DNA from 3 places in the Streptomyces sp. NPDC006012 genome. Region 3 is predicted to be linked to each of the others. Evidence: riboswitches for the same ligand, from Rfam matches in the RefSeq annotation. Region 3 holds a riboswitch; each other region holds the start of a gene.
The links. A riboswitch is a leader RNA that binds a small molecule or an ion and turns the genes downstream of it on or off. The one in region 3 is predicted to bind S-adenosylmethionine.
Positions count from the first base shown of each region.

Region 1: another riboswitch for S-adenosylmethionine. It lies ahead of thrC (threonine synthase); the one in region 3 lies ahead of ACFYPJ_RS18140 (aminotransferase class V-fold PLP-dependent enzyme).
Region 2: another riboswitch for S-adenosylmethionine. It lies ahead of ACFYPJ_RS28850 (amino acid ABC transporter permease); the one in region 3 lies ahead of ACFYPJ_RS18140 (aminotransferase class V-fold PLP-dependent enzyme).

Region 1 covers NZ_JBIAIE010000008.1:245,086-250,877, reverse strand. Annotated here, with positions in the region: gene otsB (trehalose-phosphatase) at 1-559, shown strand, start outside; gene ACFYPJ_RS17845 (trehalose-6-phosphate synthase) at 836-2,311, opposite strand; gene ACFYPJ_RS17840 (glucosyl-3-phosphoglycerate synthase) at 2,395-3,342, opposite strand; SAM riboswitch class I at 3,501-3,665, shown strand; gene thrC (threonine synthase) at 3,684-4,967, shown strand; gene ACFYPJ_RS17830 (MoaD/ThiS family protein) at 5,196-5,471, shown strand.
Region 2 covers NZ_JBIAIE010000021.1:45,231-51,022, forward strand. Annotated here, with positions in the region: gene ACFYPJ_RS28835 (LLM class flavin-dependent oxidoreductase) at 1-1,191, opposite strand, end outside; gene ACFYPJ_RS28840 (putative leader peptide) at 1,306-1,401, opposite strand; gene ACFYPJ_RS28845 (transporter substrate-binding domain-containing protein) at 1,593-2,609, opposite strand; gene ACFYPJ_RS28850 (amino acid ABC transporter permease) at 2,830-3,810, opposite strand; SAM riboswitch class IV at 4,169-4,278, opposite strand; gene ACFYPJ_RS28855 (glutathione S-transferase C-terminal domain-containing protein) at 4,356-5,240, opposite strand; gene ACFYPJ_RS28860 (putative leader peptide) at 5,346-5,465, opposite strand.
Region 3 covers NZ_JBIAIE010000009.1:6,425-12,216, reverse strand. Annotated here, with positions in the region: gene ACFYPJ_RS18150 (rhomboid family intramembrane serine protease) at 1-350, shown strand, start outside; gene ACFYPJ_RS18145 (Lrp/AsnC family transcriptional regulator) at 347-628, shown strand; gene ACFYPJ_RS18140 (aminotransferase class V-fold PLP-dependent enzyme) at 669-2,030, opposite strand; SAM riboswitch class IV at 2,217-2,333, opposite strand; gene ACFYPJ_RS18135 (hypothetical protein) at 2,417-2,587, opposite strand; gene ACFYPJ_RS18130 (PRC-barrel domain-containing protein) at 2,617-2,973, opposite strand; gene trpD (anthranilate phosphoribosyltransferase) at 3,177-4,256, opposite strand; gene ACFYPJ_RS18120 (cytochrome bc complex cytochrome b subunit) at 4,409-5,792, opposite strand, start outside.

The sequences.
Region 1 (5,792 bases), on a different contig from region 3:
CGTCGTACTCGGCCACTACGGCGCCGAACGCTGGGAAGGGGTCAGCGGCACCGTCAGCGCCCCCGCCCCGCACCCCGGCGTGGCCGCCGTCCGCGCCGAACTGCCCGGCTTCCTCGACCGGATCGGCGCCTGGCAGGGCACCTGGATCGAGGAGAAGGGGCGAGCCGTCGCCGTGCACACGCGACGCGCCGCGGACCCGCAGGCCGCGTTCGAGGCCCTGCGCGGACCGCTCGCCGAACTCGCCGCCCGGCACGGCCTGATCGTCGAACCCGGCCGTCTGGTCCTCGAACTCCGCCCGCCCGGCATGGACAAGGGCGTGGCCCTGCTGGAGTACGTCCGCGAGATCGGCGCCCGGTCCGTCCTGTACGGCGGCGACGACCTCGGCGACCTGCCCGCCTTCGCGGCCGTCGACAAGCTCCGCTCAGAGGGCGTGCCCGGTCTGCTGGTGTGCAGCGGCAGCACCGAGGTGACCGAACTCGCCGAACGCGCCGACCTGGTGGTGGACGGCCCGGCGGGCGTCGTACGACTCCTGAGGGCACTGTCCACACACCTGCCCTGACCGATCACCCCCCGACAGCCGCAAGAAAACCCGCACGACCGCCCCGGCAAGGGGCGCGGGGAACTGCGCGACCAGCCACGGCCGGCCCGCGCCCGAAAAACGACGACGCGCCCCGGCACGGGAAGGCGGCGGCCCGTGACCCGCCGGGCCGGTGGCAGCGCCCCCGTAAGGGGCGCGGGGAACTGCGCGCCCAGCCACATCCGGCCCGCACCCGAAGCACGACGGCACACCCCACCACGCCCGACCCGCCCCCGCAGCGGCAGCGCACCGCACCACTCAGCCGGCCCGGCCAGGCCCCCCGGCCTGGAGGGCATGCAACTGCTCCAAGAACCATCGCGCCGGCGGCAACGCCGTAGCCGCCGCGGCAAGCCGCTTCGTCCGTTCCGCCCGCTCATCCGCCGGCAGCGTGAGCGCCCGGTGCAGGGCGTCCGCCGTGTCCCCGATGTCGTACGGGTTGACGGCGAGCGCGTCCTCGCCCAGCTCCTCGTAGGCCCCGGCCTCCCGGGAGAGCACCAGTGCGCAGCCCCTGTCGGAGACGACCGGCACCTCCTTCGCGACCAGGTTCATGCCGTCCCGGATGGGGTTCACCAGGGCCACGTCGGCGAGCCGGTAGGCGGCCAGCGAGCGGGCGAAGTCGTCCTTGACGTGCAGCACGACCGGAGTCCAGCCCGGCGTGCCGTAGCGGGAGTTGATCTCCTCGGCGAGCCGCCGCACCTCGGCCGTGTAGTCCCGGTAGACGGCGAGGTCCTGCCGGGAGGGGTAGGCGAAGGCCACGTGCACGACCCGCTCGCGCCAGTCGGGGCGGTCGTCGAGGAGCTGCCGGTACGCCAGCAGCCCGCGCACGATGTTCTTCGACAGCTCGGTGCGGTCGACCCGCACGATCGTCCGGCGCCCCGCGCCGATCTCGGCGCGCAGGGCCGCCATCCGCTCCTCGACGTCCGCCTCGTGCGAACGGGCGCGCAGGAATTCGGGGTCGGCACCGAGGCCGTGCACGTCGACGACGGTCCTGCGGGCGGACACCTGGGGGCCGGCCGCGTGCTCAAGACCCCGCGGCCCCGCCTCGGCCCCGAACCGCCGGACGCCGGGGTCCGACGCCTGCGCGCACTCCATGAACGCCCGCGCCCAGCGCCAGGTCAGGAAGCCGAGCCGGTCCGCGCCCAGCATCCCCCGCACCAGCTGTGCCCTGATGTCGTCCGGCAGCATCCGGAAGTACTCCGCGGGCGCCCACGGCGTGTGCGAGAAGTGCCCGATCCTGAGGTCCGGCCGCAACTCGCGCAGCATGCCCGGCACCAGGCACAGGTGGTAGTCCTGCACCAGCACCGCGGCGCCCTCGGCCGCCTCCTGGGCCAGCGCCTCGGCGAACGCGCGGTTGTAGGTCTCGTACGACGCCCACTGACGGCGGAACTCCGCGTCGAAGACGGGCTCCAGCGGGGTCTGGTACAGCATGTGGTGGACGAACCAGAGGACCGAGTTCGCGATGCCGTTGTACGCGTCCGCGTGCACGTCGGCCGGGACGGCGAGCATCCGCACGCCGTCCTCGCCCACCCCGCGCCGCACCGCCTCCCGGTCGCCGTCGGACAGCGCCGAGCACACCCACAGCGCGCCCGCCTCGGGTCCGATCGCCGAGAGCCCGGAGACCAGCCCGCCGCCGCCCCGCCTGGCGGTCAGCGTGCCGTCCTCCCGGACGTCGTACGAGACCGGGCCGCGGTTGGACGCGACCAGCACTTGGGCAGCACCCTGTGTGGAAGCCATAAGCCTCAACCTAGCCCGGCCCGGAAACGCTCAAACGTACGGTTGCGGTCAGTCAGCGACCGTATACGGTCAGTTTTTCCCGCTCACGCGACCTGGCGTCGTGCGTACTCGGCGATCTCCACCATCGGCGGCCGTTCCTCGGTGTCCACCGAGTGGGTGCGCGGCTCGAAACCGTCCTCGCCCCGCTCGAACTGGGTGAGGCGGGGCCGTACGAGGTGTCCGCGGGCCAGCCGCAGCTGCGCGGTCCGGTAGATCGCCGCGGCCATCCGGCCGAGCGCCTGCCCGTCCTGGTGCCGGTGCTTGCGCACGCCCACGTCGACCTGGGCGAGCGCGTCCAGGCCCACCAAATGCAGGGCGTCGACCAGCATGCCCAGCTCGACGCCGTACCCGACCGGGAACGGCAGCTGCTCCAGCAGCGAGCGGCGGGCCGCGTACTCACCGCCGAGCGGCTGCACGAAACCGGCCAGCTGCGGCCAGTGCATGTTGAGCAGCGGGCGGGCCATCAGCTCGGTGACCCGGCCGCCCTGTCCGGCCGCGCCGGCCAGCGGGCGGTCGTACATGGCCTTGACCAGGTCGACGTCCGGCTCGGTGAGCAGCGGGCCGACGATCCCGGTGACGAAGTCGGAGGAGAAGTCCCGCAGGTCGGCGTCGACGAAGCAGACGATGTCCCCGCCGGTGACCAGCAGCGAGCGCCACAGCACCTCGCCCTTTCCGGGGACGGCGCGCAGCCGGGGCAGGATGTCGTCGCGGTGGACCACCCGGGCGCCCGCCGCGGCGGCCACCTCGGAGGTGCGGTCGGTGGACCCCGAGTCGACGACGACGATCTCGTCGACCAGCGGGACGTCCCGCAGCATGAGGTCGCGCCGGACGGCGGCGACGATGGCGCCGACCGTCTCCTCCTCGTCGAGCGCGGGGAGCACCACGGACACCGACTGGCCCGTGCGCTGTTTCGCGGCGAGTATTTTGTGCAGTGGGCGGTCGGTCACGGACCAGGAGCGGGTGGCCAGCCAGCGTTCCACTTCTTCCAGCACGGTCGGCGGCTCCTCACTGTCGTGATCACACCCGGTGCGTGTGTGATACGTCTCGCGGTTCGGACGACTATCTCAACTGTCCTGGCCTTCGGTTACAGTCTTGAACAACGCGGATGACCATCGCATGTCGGGGGTCATCGGTGTACACAACCGCATACAGCTCATCCAGAGGGGCAGAGGGATACGGCCCGATGAAGCCCCGGCAACCCTCCAGTCGGTACTCGTACTGATCGCAGCGCAATCCGATCGTCTTCGCGAGGCTCCCGGCTTGGGAAGGTGCCAATTCCGTCTCACGGCGAGATGCGTCGTGGGGAAGATGAGGAGAAAGGGCCTCGCCTCACATGGCTGTGCAGACCGTTGCAAGCACCGCGAATCCGTCTGTCGATCTCGGTCCCGCCGCTGCCCTGAGCTGCCGCGAATGCGGTCACCGGGTGCCCCTCGGCCCGGTGTTCGCCTGCGAGGAGTGTTTCGGCCCGCTGGAGATCGCGTACGACTACTCGGCGTACGACACCGAGGAACTGCGCCGCACGATCGAAGCGGGACCCGCGAACATCTGGCGCTACGCGCCGCTGCTGCCCGTCCCCGCGGACGTGGCCGAAAAGCCCAACCTGAACCCCGGCTGGACCAAGCTGGTCCAGGCCGACAACCTGGCCCGCGAACTGGGCGTCACCGGCGGTCTGTACGTCAAGGACGACTCCGGCAACCCGACGCACTCCTTCAAGGACCGGGTGGTCGCCCAGGCGCTGGAGGCGGCGCGCGCCTTCGGCTTCACGACCCTCTCCTGCTCCTCGACCGGCAACCTGGCCGGAGCCGTCGGCGCCGCCGCCGCCCGCGCGGGCCTGCGCTCCTGCGTGTTCATCCCGCACGACCTGGAGCAGGGCAAGGTCGTCATGGCCGCGGTCTACGGCGGTGACCTCGTCGGCATCGAGGGCACCTACGACGACGTGAACCGTTTCTGCTCCGAGCTGATCGGCGACCCGGCCGGCGAGGGCTGGGGCTTCGTCAACGTCAACCTGCGGCCGTACTACGCGGAGGGCTCCAAGACCCTGGCCTACGAGATCTGCGAGCAGCTCGGCTGGCGGCTGCCCGACCAGATCGTCGTCCCGATCGCCTCCGGCTCCCAGCTCACCAAGATCGACAAGGGGCTGAAGGAGCTGATCGCGCTGGGCCTCGTCGAGGACCGGCCGTACAAGATCTTCGGCGCGCAGGCCGAGGGCTGCTCGCCGGTGTCGGCCGCGTTCAAGGCCGGGCACGAGGTGGTCAGGCCGCAGAAGCCGAACACCATCGCCAAGTCGCTGGCGATCGGCAACCCGGCCGACGGCCCCTACGTCCTCGACATCGCCCGCCGCACCGGCGGCACCGTGGAGGACGTCACGGACGAGCAGATCGTCGACGCGATCAGGCTGCTGGCGCAGACCGAGGGCATCTTCGCGGAGACGGCCGGCGGGGTGACCGTGGGCGTGGCGAAGAAGCTGATCGAGAACGGCGTCCTCGACCCCGCGCTCACCACGGTCGTCCTCAACACCGGCGACGGCCTCAAGACCCTCGACGCGGTGGCCGACACCGGCCTGACCGCCACCATCCGTCCGAACCTGGACTCCTTCCGAGAGGCCGGCCTCGGATGACCGGCGGCTCCGTACGGCCGGACGGCTCCGCAGGGCCGGACGCCTCCGTACGACCGGACGCCTCCGTACGACTGGCCGGCTGCGTGTGACTGGCGGCGCGTCGTCGGCCGATCCTGGCCGAGGCCGCGCCCCAGGCACCGTCCGGAGCCCGTCACGCCCCTTCCGCCTCACCCTCCCTCTTCCCTTCCTCGCCGTACCACCTGTGCACCCGACCGGAGGTCACACCGCATGAGCGTCACCGTTCGAATCCCCACCATCCTGCGTACCTACACCGGCGGTCAGGCCGAGGTGAGCGCCGACGGCGCCAACCTCGGCGAAGTGATCGCCGACCTGGAGAAGAACCACACGGGCATCGCCGCCCGGGTCCTGGACGACCAGGGCCAGCTGCGCCGCTTCGTCAACGTGTACGTGAACGACGACGACGTCCGCTTCGAGCAGGGCCTGCAGACCGTCACCCCGGACGGCGCGGGCGTCTCCATCATCCCGGCCGTGGCCGGCGGCTGACCCCTCATTACTTTCGGTAACGCATATCACCGGCTGTTCATCGGATTGCCCCCTCCGTGAGAGAAGCGGAGGGGACAATTCAGTGGGGTTGAGCGCGGTAGAGTTGGGGAACGCGAGCCCCACGCCCGGGGCACGGGCCCCGGAATCATTCCGCGCGCCCCGCAAGAAGTCGCCAATCTGTGCGCGTTTTTTGTGGCTTTTACTCCTTTCATGGAGCCCGACTTGCCCGGAATTCTGCGGAATTCTCGGGAGATTCCCGACCGGGTACGTCCAGATTTCTCGTCCGATTGACCTGTTGCAGACGGCAGTTGGACAGATACA
Region 2 (5,792 bases), on a different contig from region 3:
GTAACGGTTGGCGGGTCGGGCCAGCCCGAGCAGCCCGCGCAGGGTGCCGGCCTCGTAGGCGTGCCGGAACAGGCCCCGGCGCTGGAGTTCGGGCACCAGGCCCTGGGTGATCCGCGGCAGGTCGTGGCCGAGCACGGCGGGCCGCAGCCGGAAACCGGTGAGCCCGGCTTCGCTCCACTCGGCCAGCAGGTCGCCGAGTCCGGCAGGTGTGCCGGCGAAGATCCGGGCGTCGGCGGTGTACGGCTCGCCGGACAGTTCGTCCAGGCGGGCGCGGCGGCCCGCGGCCTTCGCCGGGTCGTCGTCGAGGAGGACCAGCAGGTCGCCGAAGATGTGCAGGGGCTGGTCGGCGCGGCCGGCGGCGGCCTGCTCGGACCGGATCTCGGCGACGATCGCACGGGCCTGTCCGGCGTCGTGCGGGGTGACGTAGCCGACGTCGGCCTGCCGGGCCACGAGCCGGTACGGGACGCTCCGGTGGGCCAGCGCGGTGACGAGCGGCTGTCCCTGCGGCGGGCGGGGCGTGATGGAGGGGCCCTTGACGCTGAAGTGCCGGCCCTCGAAGCCGATGTGATGCAGCTTGTCGCGGTCGATGAAACGGCCGGTGGCCGTGTCCCGGATCTCGGCGTCGTCCTCCCAACTGTCCCAGAGCCGGCGGACCACCTCGACGTAGTCGGCGGCCTCGTCGAACCAGTCGGTCAACAGGTCCTGCGCGGCCGGACTGTCGTAGGCGTCGATCCCGGGGATGCTGCGCCGGCCGAAGTGGGCGGCCTCGTCGGGGCGCCCGGTGATCCGGACGCGCAGGCCGGCCCGGCCGTTGCTGACGTAGTCGAGGGTGGCGATCGCCTTGGAGATGTGGAACGGCTCGGTGTGGGTGGCCACCACCGTCGGCACCAGACCGATGTGACGGGTGAGCGGTGCGACGCGGGCGGCGACGAGGACCGCGTCGAGCCGGCCGCGTACCTGGTCGGTGCGGTCGTCGCGGTCGCGGAGGCGGGAGGACTGGGGGCCGAGGCCGTCCTCGATGGTGACGAAGTCGATCAGGCCGCGTTCGGCCTCGGCGACGAGGCCGGCCCAGTAGCCGGCGGTGAGCAGATCGCGGGGGCGGGCGACCGGCTCGCGCCAGGAGGCGGGATGCCAGCCGGTGCCGTCGAGCGCGACGGCGAGGTGCAGGGGGGCAGCAGAGGGCGAGGACACGAGTGGGTGCCTTCCTGGAAGTCCGTACACGGGATCGCCGGCCGGCGGCGGGGCGGGGCACGGCGGCTGACGGCCGCCGGGGCAGGGGTGCCCGGGGCCGGAGGCGGTGGAAGGTCAGCGGCGACAGAGCGCGCCGGCCACGCGCTGGAGGTCGATGTGCGGCCGGGAGTGGAGGTGCACGGCGTGCAGGACGGTCGTCACGTCCGTCATCTCCTCCTTCAGGGGGCGCGGTGGCGCCTCGCGGATGTCGTCGTGAGTCACAACACACAGGCCTCGGGAGATGTTCCAGGGGCGCGGGGGTCGGTGTGAGGGGGCGCCGGGGCACCGCCTGTGCAAGGAGGCATGGTGACGAAGTCCTTCCTCGCCCGACGGACGGGTGACCGGACCTGCATGACGCGGTGTCAGGAGTTGTCCAGCGGCAGGCCCGGCGGGTCGGTCTCGGACCTGTCGACGGCCTCGCCGGAGAGGTTCCAGGCGGCGAGCCACTGGGCGTACTGGCCGTTGTCGATCAGGTGGTTGATGGCGTCGGCCAGGGGCTGGGCGAGGCCGCTGCCCCTCTTCGCGGTCGCCGCGATCAGGCCCTGAAGCGTCGTACCGGCCCCGGAGAACCGGCCCGCGACACGGGTCGCCTGGGGAGTGCCTGCGGTTTTCGCCGCGTGGTAGGAGAGAGCCGGGCTGGGGCCGAGGTACACGTCGATCTTGCCGCTGCTCAGCGCCAGGTAGAGGCTGTTGTTGTCCTGGTAGTGCTTGACGGTGAGGTTCTTGCCCTCCTTCGCCAGCTTCGACTTCCACTCCAGAAGGATCTTCTCCTGGTTGGTGCCGCTGCCGACGGAGACCGTCCTGCCGGCGAGGTTCCCGTAGTCGCCGTCGAAGTTCCAGGAACTGTCCTTGCGCACCTCGAAGGCGAGGTCGTCCTTGCGGTAGGAGGCGAACTCGTACTTCTTCTTGCGCTCCTCGGTGACGGTGATGTTGGAGAAGCCGACATCGGACTTGCCGCTGTCGATGGCGATGAACATGTTCTCCCACGTCGCCTGCCGGAACTCGGGTTCGAGGCCGAGGACGGCGGCCACCAGCCGGGCGAGGTCGACCTCGCAACCGGTGAGCGTCTTCTGGTCGCTGCCCACATAACCGAGCGGCGCGGACCCGGAGGGCAGGGTGCCGGACGCGATCACCAGCTTGCCGCCCCGGCTGAGGGCGGCGGGCAGTTTCGCGCTGACGGACCTCACCTCGGAGACCTGCACGGTGGTCTCCCTGGCCGCGCCGTTGGACAGCAGACCCACGGTGACCGAGCCCGCGGGGTCGGTGGTGGCAGCCTCGCTGTCACCACCGCAGGCGGCGAGGACCGGGGCGAGGGTGGCGGCGGCCGCCGCCGCGGTGACGCCGCGTATCAAGCCGCGTCGGGAGAGCTGAGTGGGCATGGCTGTCCTTCGTCACTGGGTGCGGGGTCGCTGTGTGGAGGAGAGAGGGTGAGCAGGACGGGTGAAGGGCGCGCAAGCGGTGCGGACCCGGGGTGGTGCCGGCGGTACGAGGGTGGTGCCGGCGGCGGTCACAGGACCTTGGGCACGGTGTGCACCTCCGGCGCGACGGGGGCCTGCTCGACGGGCGCGGCGGCGGGCCCGGCGGCGAACGGGGCGGCGGTCATACGGCGGCCTCCCGGCGCAGTCGGGCGCGCAGCGCGGTGAGCCCGGAGCGGGCCCGTTGCAGCGGGGTCGGCGGCAGCGTGCGGGTGGCGCCCCGGGCGTAGTACCGCTCGACGTAGAACTGGACGACGGACACCGCGCTGGTGAGGACCAGGTACCAGACGGTGGCGACCAGCAACAGCGGCACGATGTCGCCGGGGTAGGTGCTGCCCATGGTCTGGACCGAGCCGAACAAGTCGAGCAGCGACACGTAGAACACCAGGGACGTGCTCTTGACCAGGCCGATGAGCTGGTTGACGTAGTTCGGCGTGATGGACCTGAGGGCCTGCGGGAACACGATCCGGGTGAACTGGCGGCCCTTCGGCAGGCCGAGCGCGGCAGCGGCCTCGTGCTGGCCCTGGTCGACGGAGAGGACGCCGCCGCGGACCACCTCCGCCGCGTACGCCGCCTCGTTGAGGCTGAGGCCGACCACGGCCACCACCATGTCGGTGGCCAGCTTCGACTCGTCGAAGCTGACGAAGGAGGGCCCGAAGGGGATTCCGAGGCTCACCGTCCGGTACAGGGCCGAGAAGTTGTAGAGGAAGATCAGTACGACGATCAGCGGCACGGACCTGAACAGCCAGGTGTACGTCCAGCTGACGGCGCGCAGCACAGGGCTGCCGGAGAGCCTGCCGAGCGCCAGCAGGACGCCGCCGAGCAGGCCCAGCACGGCGCTGAACGCGGTGACTTCGAGGGTGATGAGGAGCCCGTCGAGGATGGTGGGCCGCAGGAACCAGTAGTGGAAGCGGTCCCACTGGTAGAAGGGATTCGTGGCCAGTCCGTGCGCGGCCTGCGCCACGAGCACCAGCACGACGGCCGAGGCGATCCACCGTCCGGGCCTGCGCAGCGGCACGACTCGCCGCACGGGCAGGGCTTTTGACGGTGTGTCGGCCGACGGCGGCGCGGTGACGTACACGGCGCCGCCCGGGGGTTCGGACATGACGGGCTCCGGCGGATTCGGACGCCCCGGTGGCCGTGCCGGATCAGCATGGCCACGGCGACGGCGCTACGGCGCGGCGCGGCACACGGAACGGCACGGGAACCGGGAGCTGGGCGGACAGACGGGGGCACACCATGGGATGGGTGTGGGCGGGGAACGCGGGGGCTGGAAGTGCTGTCAGCCCCGGCAGCGGGCGCGGCCCGGCGCGGTACACAGTGCGCTGTTCACGCGGAGCAGATCGATCGTGCGGTCGGCGACGAGCAACCCGGCGTACGGGTGTACGCAGCTCTGGGGGCGGCCGGGGGCCGTCCGGGGAGCTGTGTACATGTCCGTCACTCGCTTTTCCGGCCGCTGCGGGCCCTCGCGGTTACCGAAACACCATTCGGTCCGGTCCTCACCTGGGGCACCCCACCGCGGTGCGCGGGTTGCCGGTCAGCAAGCCAGGGCTTGTCGCTGACGCTCATGACCGTTCTGAGCGGTAAGTAAGCCAGCCCGCCCGGCCCATGTCAACGCCCGTCCGCGGGCTGGACCGGCCGCCTCCCCGCTCACCTGGGCCGGGAGCCGGGAGCGACGGCCGTGTGGTGCGCCCAGTCCAGGATCTGGACGGCCGAGCCGGCTGCTTCGAGACCCGCGCAACGGGCGTGGTGACGGCGGGCGATGCCGTCCAGGTCGAGGTGGGCGCCGAAGGCCGGCCGGGCGGCCAGGCGCCGGGCGTGCGCCCACAGCGCCGGGTGGCCGGCCACCCGGTGCACCGCGGCGGCGTCGAGGTGGTGGCGGTGCACGGTGTCGAGTTGGACGAGGGCGACCCACAACTCGACGTCGGCGGCGGTGAGTTCGTCGCCGACCAGGAACTCCCGCCCGGTCAGGCGCCGTTCCAGGCAGTCCAGGGTGTCGGTCAGGACGTTGAGCGCGGTGGCCCGTTCGGCCGGGGCGGCGCCGGCCCGGCCCGCACGCTGTGCAGCCGCCTCGATGCCCTGCGCGCACAGCCGTTCCACTTCCTGGATCTCGGTCTCGGCGCCGCTCGGGTAGAGCCGGGCACGCCCGTCGCCGAAGCAGCGGTCGAGGTCGCGCAGGATGTCGGAGGCGTGGCTGCTGACGATCCGCCCGGACCAGTCGTCGCTGAGCACCGGCGCGAGGGCCGGCCCGGTGTAGCGGTGCGCGCCGGCCTCGTACAAGGGGCGCAGCGCCGAGTGGCCGCCGCCGGGACAGTCGGGGACGGCGGCGAGGAAGGTGATGGGACAGATGTCGTCCAGGGCGAGGAGGCCGTGCCCCACCGCGATCCGCAGGCCGTCCGGGCAGGCGGTGGTGAGGTGCAGCCGGTAGCGGCGCGGCACGGCGTAGTGGCCGCTGTGGGCGTCCCGGCCGATCCTGCCCCGGAAGCGGGCCGGCCGCTGGGCGGACGGGACGGCGGCGAGTGGCGTGCTGGACACGGACATGTGTCTCCCCGGGTGCGGGCGCGCGGTCGTACCGCGGCGAAGCGTCATCGGTCGATGGATGTGAGGGGGCCTCTGTCGGGCCGGGGCGGTAGGGAGCGGTCAGGCCGGACGGCCGATCGCACTGCAGACGCGCTGCAGGTCGATGTGACGGCGGGACGTCAGCAGCGGGAGCGAGGGCGCGCGGCCGCTGCGGCCGGTGCTCGTCCCACGGTGCGTCATCCTTCCCTACCTTTTCACTAGGATTCCCTTCTGGAGTGTCGATCGGCCTCCGCACGGCGTCAAGGGGGCGTCCGCCGCCCGGACACCGGCCGTTGCGCCCGGGGGAACGGTTTCCCGCCGACGGGGACCCGCTACGAGCCGACGCCCGCCCGGCGCGGACGGCCGCCACCGCCACCAGCGCCCACACGGCGCGGACCGCCGCCACCACCGCCCGCCGACGCCGACCGCCGCCCCTGCCACCGCCGATGCGCCGTCATCCTCTTGGCCCCACCCCCCTTCCCCCCGCTTCACCCGAACGGCCCGGCTGTGCTGGTCGGCCGTCGTGCG
Region 3 (5,792 bases):
GCTACGCCGCCGCCAACGCCGCCTCCCAGCAGTCCCTGGTCGGCGCCTCCGGGGCGATCTCCGCAGTCCTGGGAGCGTTCCTGTACCTGTTCCCCGGCGCCCGTGTCACCAGTCTCCTCCCTTTCCTGTTCTTCCTCCCGCTGCGCTTTCCCGCCTGGGTCGTCCTGCCCTTCTGGGCGGCCCTGCAATGGGCGGCGGCGCGGCAGGCCACCGACGGGCCGGGGGTGGCGTATCTGGCCCATCTGGTGGGCTTCTCCCTGGGCTTCGTCTTCGCCTGGGTGCGGTTCGGACGTGCAGCTAGAGTGAAGGCCGCCCCAGCTCCGGCTCCCGAGGGAGAGAACCAGCCGTGATCACCGCGATCGTGCTCATCAAGACCAGCGTGGACCGGATCCCCGAGATCGCCGAGCAGATCGCCGGGCTGGACAGCGTCAGCGAGGTCTTCTCGGTCACCGGCACCTACGACCTGATCGCCATGGTCCGGGTCGGGCAGCACGAGGACCTCGCCGACGTCATCCCCGGCCGCATCAGCAAGATCCCGGGCGTGGAGGCCACGGACACCCACGTCGCCTTCCGCACGTACTCCCGGCACGACATGGAAGCGGCCTTCGCCATCGGGCTGGACAGCTGACAGGCCCGCGGGGGGCCTGTCCTCGCGTTCCGGGGGCCGGTCAGGACGCCGGGACGCAGCGGCCGTCCTCGGTGCGGTACTGCCACTTCGCGCCGTCCCGGACCAGTTCCCTGACGGCGGTCACGAATCGTTCCACGTGCTCGTCCGGCGTCCCCGCGCCGAAGCTGACGCGTACGGCGTTGAGGGACTTCTCGCCCGGTGCCGCCTCGGGGGCGCCGCACTCGCCCTGGGACTGCGGATCGGTGCCCAGCAGGGTGCGGACGAGGGGGTGGGCGCAGAACAGCCCGTCGCGGACGCCGATGCCGTACTCGGCGGAGAGCGCCGCGGCGAAGTGGGAGCTGTTCCAGCCCTCGACCACGAAGGAGATCACGCCCACCCGGGGGGCGTCGTCGCCGAACAGGGACAGCACCCTGACCTCGGGGACCTCCGCGAGACCCGCGCGGACCGTGTCGATCAGGTGCCGCTCCCTGGCGACCAGGGTGTCGAAGCCGGCCTCGGTGAGCGCCTTGCAGGCGGAGGCGACGGCGTAGGCGCCGATCACGTTCGGCGAGCCGGCCTCGTGGCGGGCGGCCGTCTCGTGCCACTCCACGGCCACGCCTCCGTCGGCCCGCCGGGTGACCGTACGGCTCGCCCCGCCGCCCGCGAGGTACGGCTCCGCCGCGCGCAGCCAGTCGGCGCGTCCGGCCAGCACGCCGGCGCCGAAGGGGGCGTACAGCTTGTGCCCGGAGAAGGCGACCCAGTCGACGTCGAGGTCGCGCACCGACACCGGGTGGTGCGGGGCGAGCTGGGCGGCGTCCAGGACGATCCGGGCGCCGTGCTCATGGGCGGCGGCGGCCAGCTCGCGCACCGGCCACAGCTCGCCGGTGACGTTGGAGGCGCCGGTGACGCAGACCAGGGCCGGGGCCTCAGCGTCGCGGTCGCCCAGCGCCCGCCGGAGGGTCGCGACCGCCTGGGCCGGGGTTTTGGGGGCGTCGAGGTAGCTGACCCGGTCGTTCTTCCAGGGCAGCAGGGCGGCGTGGTGCTCGGTCTCGAAGACGAAGACCTGGCAGTCGGCCGGGGCCACGGCGGCGAGGAGGTTGAGCGAGTCGGTGGTGGAGCGGGTGAAGATCACCTGGTCGTCGGCGCGGCAGTCCAGGAACCCGGCGACGGTGGCGCGGGCGTTCTCGAACAGGTCGGTGGACAGCTGCGAGAGATAACCGGCGCCGCGGTGCACGCTGCCGTAGTAAGGGGCGTACGCGGCGACGTCGTCCCAGACGCGCTGGAGGGCGGGGGCGCTGGCCGCGTAGTCGAGCGCGGCGTAGGTGACCTCGCCGCCGGTGACGAGCGGGACGGTGACGTCACGGCCCAGGACGGGCAGCGGGGCACACACGGCCGGGGCGGAGGCAGCGGTGGAGACGGACATGGCACAACTCCCGTGAAGGCAGGCGGAATTCACCGCGCGAGCACCGGGACGGCGGGTGCGGCTCAGCGCGGGAAGAAAGTTTGAAAGGGGTGAAAGGGTGCGCGGAGGCGGGGCTCTGCGGCCCTATCGCATTCGCTTGCTCACGGGTGGCTCCCTCGACCTCCAGGACCCCTGGATTCCACGAGGGGTCCGCGCTTGCCGCAGACCTCGCTGCCTGCGGCCTGGTCTTCACCCGGGGCACCCCGCCACGGACGGAGGGTTGCCGGACAGTCGGCCGGGGCCGAATGACTGTCACTCATGACCTGAACGGAAAAGTACGCGGATGATCGATCGCCCGCAACCCGTGTCCGGATGACGGGACGCACACACGCGTAGGCGCGGCCCCGTCACCGGACGAGGCGCTGGTGCGATCGCCGCGCCCAGCGCGCGCCGAAAAGCAGGAGGTCGGCCACGAAGACCACCACACCGATGACCAGAAGGTAGGTCAGTCCCTGCACCACCGTGCCGACCAGGCCCAGGCCGACCGCCACGAGGATCAGGAACAGGAAGAACGCCAACACGGGCGGCCGCCTCCTCCGGTCCGGCCTCAGCGACGCGCGAGGCGGCGCCCGCGATCGGCGCCGGGCGCGTAGGGCCGGTCGTAGTGCTTGAAGATCTCTTCCTCACGGGCGGCCGGCAGGACACCGTCCGTGCCGATCGACGGTGCCTTCCTCACCTGCCCCCGCGTGTACGCCACCCGCACGTATCCGGGTCCCACGGTCGCCTCGTCGACGGGGACGAAGACGAGTCGCTGCCGGGTGGGCAGCCCGGTACGGACGGTGGCCACGGCCGGCGCATCGGTGGTGGTGTCCACGTAGACCCCTTCCAGGGCACCGATCTTGCGACCCTCGGAATCGATCACGTCACGATTGCGCCACTCACGGATATCGGCTGAATGGATCATGCCTGGCTCCTCGCGGCCCGCCGGGGACTCTCCTGTCCTCCCACTCTACTTTGACCTGGTATTTTCCGCGGGTCGTCCCGGCGCTGGTGCCATGGCCGGAAAGGTTTGCCGACGGCTCGCGCCGTCCGATGCCGGTGGCACCTCCCGCGCGAGCGGAGCCGAGCGAGAGGGGAACCATACCGGGCGTCGCGAGCCGGTGGACCTTACCGGTCGCAGTCCTGGGCGTGACTGGCGGTCGCCCAGCGGTCCAGGGAGTTCCTGGCCGCGCCCGAGTCGATCGACTTCGCGGCCTTGGCCATGGCCGTGCGGATCTGCTCCACCAGCGGCCCGTCCTCCGGCTCCAGGGCCACCAGAGCCGCCGCCGAGTTCAGCAGGACGGCATCCCGTACCGGGCCCGGCTCGCCGTCCAGCAGGCGGCGGGCCACTGCGGCGTTGTAGGCGGGGTCGGCGCCGCGCAGGGCCTCCACCGGCACCAGGTCCAGGCCGACGTCCCGCGGGTCGAAGACCTGCTCGGTGACCTTGCCGTCGCGCACCATCCACACCCGGGAGGTGGCGGTGGTCGTCAGTTCGTCGAGGCCGTCGTCCCCTCGGAAGACGAGCGCGGACGAGCCGCGCTCGGCCAGCACGCCGGCGATCAGCCCGGCCAACCGGGTGTCGAAACAGCCGATCGCCGAGGCACCGACCCGCGCCGGGTTGGTCAGCGGGCCGAGCAGGTTGAACGAGGTCGGGATCCCGAGGTCGCGCCGGACGGCGCCGACGAAGCGCATCGAGGGGTGGAAGACGGTCGCGAAGCAGAAGGTGATCCCGGCTTCCTCGGCCACCCGGGCCACCTGGGCGGGCGTCAGATCCAGGTTGACGCCGAGTTGTTCGAGTACGTCCGACGACCCGCTGGCGGAGGACGACGCCCGGTTGCCGTGCTTGACGACCTTCGCGCCGGTGCCCGCGATCACGATGGAGGACATCGTCGAGATGTTGACCGTACGGGCCCGGTCGCCGCCCGTGCCGACGATGTCGACGGCCGGCCCGGGGATGTCCAGCGGCTTGGCGTGCGCGTACATCGCCTCGACGAGGCCGGTGATCTCCTCGACCGTCTCTCCCTTGGCCCGCAGGGCCACCAGGAAGCCGGCGATCTGGGCGTCCGCGGCCTCGCCGCGCATGATGCGGTCCATGGCCCAGGCCGTGTCACCGGCGCTCAGGTCGTGGCCGCGCAGCAGCGCGCTCAGCAGCTCGGGCCAGGAACGGCCCGCCGCGGTGTCGCCTCCAGCGGGGGTCACAGCACTCATCAGCCGCTCCTGGGTGGTGGACGGTACGGATCCGGCCTCCACCCTATCGATCCCGGCATACGGCGAGGGGCCCCGTCCGGATGGCGATCCCCCTGCTCTTTCGAGCCTGGGGAGGACGGGGCCCCTCGCGTGTGGCGTGGTGTGCGCAGCGATCAGTGGTGGCCGTGGCCGCTCGTGATCTCCTTGTACTCCTCGACGGTGGGCTTCGGGATCTGGGAGTCCTCGCCGTAGTAGGAGTCGCTGATCTTGGCGCGCAGCTTCTCCGCGGCCTTCACCTTCCGCTCCACACCGTTCTCGTCGACCGTCGGGCCGATCTCGGCCGGCTGGTACTGGTGGTGCGACGTGAGGGTGTGCAGCTGCTCCTGGCTGAGCGGCTCGTGGACCTCGATGAACTCACCGTGCGGCAGCCGCTTGATGATGCCGGTCTCGCGGCCGTGCAGCACCTTGTCGCGGTCCCGGCGCTGCAGGCCGAGGCAGATCCGCTTGGTGGCGATGAACGCGATGACCGGTCCGAGGAAGAAGAAGATCCGGACGAACCAGGTGACGGCGTTGATCGACAGGTGCAGATGCGTGGCCCACAGGTCGTTGCCGCCGCCGACCAGGGTGATCATGTAGATCGTGATCCAGGCGACGCCGAACGCGGTACGGGTCGGGGCGTTGCGCGGGCGGTCCAGGATGTGGTGCTCGCGCTTGTCGCCGGTGACCCAGGACTCGATGAACGGGTAGACCGCGATCGCCATCAGCACCAGCGGGAAGAGGACCAGCGGGATGAACACGCCCAGGACCAGCGTGTGGCCCCAGAAGTTGATCTCCCAGCCCGGCATGAAGCGGATCAGACCCTCGGCGAAGCCCATGTACCAGTCGGGCTGGGCGCCGGTGGACACCTGGTCCGGCCGGTAGGGGCCGATGGCCCAGATCGGGTTGATCTGCGCGATGGCCGCGATGGCCGCGATGGCGCCGAAGACCAGGAAGAAGAAGCCTCCGGCCTTGGCCATGTAGACCGGCAGCAGCGGCATGCCGACCACGTTCTTCTCGGTCCGCCCGGCACCCGCGAACTGCGTGTGCTTGTGGTAGAAGACCAGGATCAGGTGGCCCACCACCAGACCGAGCATGATGCCCGGCAGCAGCAGGATGTGGATCGAGTAGAACCGGGCCACGAAGTCGTGGCCGGGGAACTCGCCGCCGAAGAGGAAGAACGAGAGGTACGTGCCGACGATCGGCACGGACAGGATCGCGCCCTCCATGAAGCGGACACCGGTGCCGGAGAGCAGGTCGTCCGGGAGCGAGTAACCGGTGAAGCCGGTGAACATGCCCAGCATGAACAGCAGGAAGCCGAACAGCCAGTTGATCTCACGCGGCTTGCGGAACGCGCCGGTGAAGAACACGCGCATCATGTGCACGAACATGCCGGCGAGGAAGATCAACGCGGCCCAGTGGTGGATCTGCCGGACGAGCAGACCACCGCGCACCTCGAAGGAGATGTGCATGGTCGAGTTGAACGCCTCGGACATCAGCTGACCCTGCAGCGGGACGTAC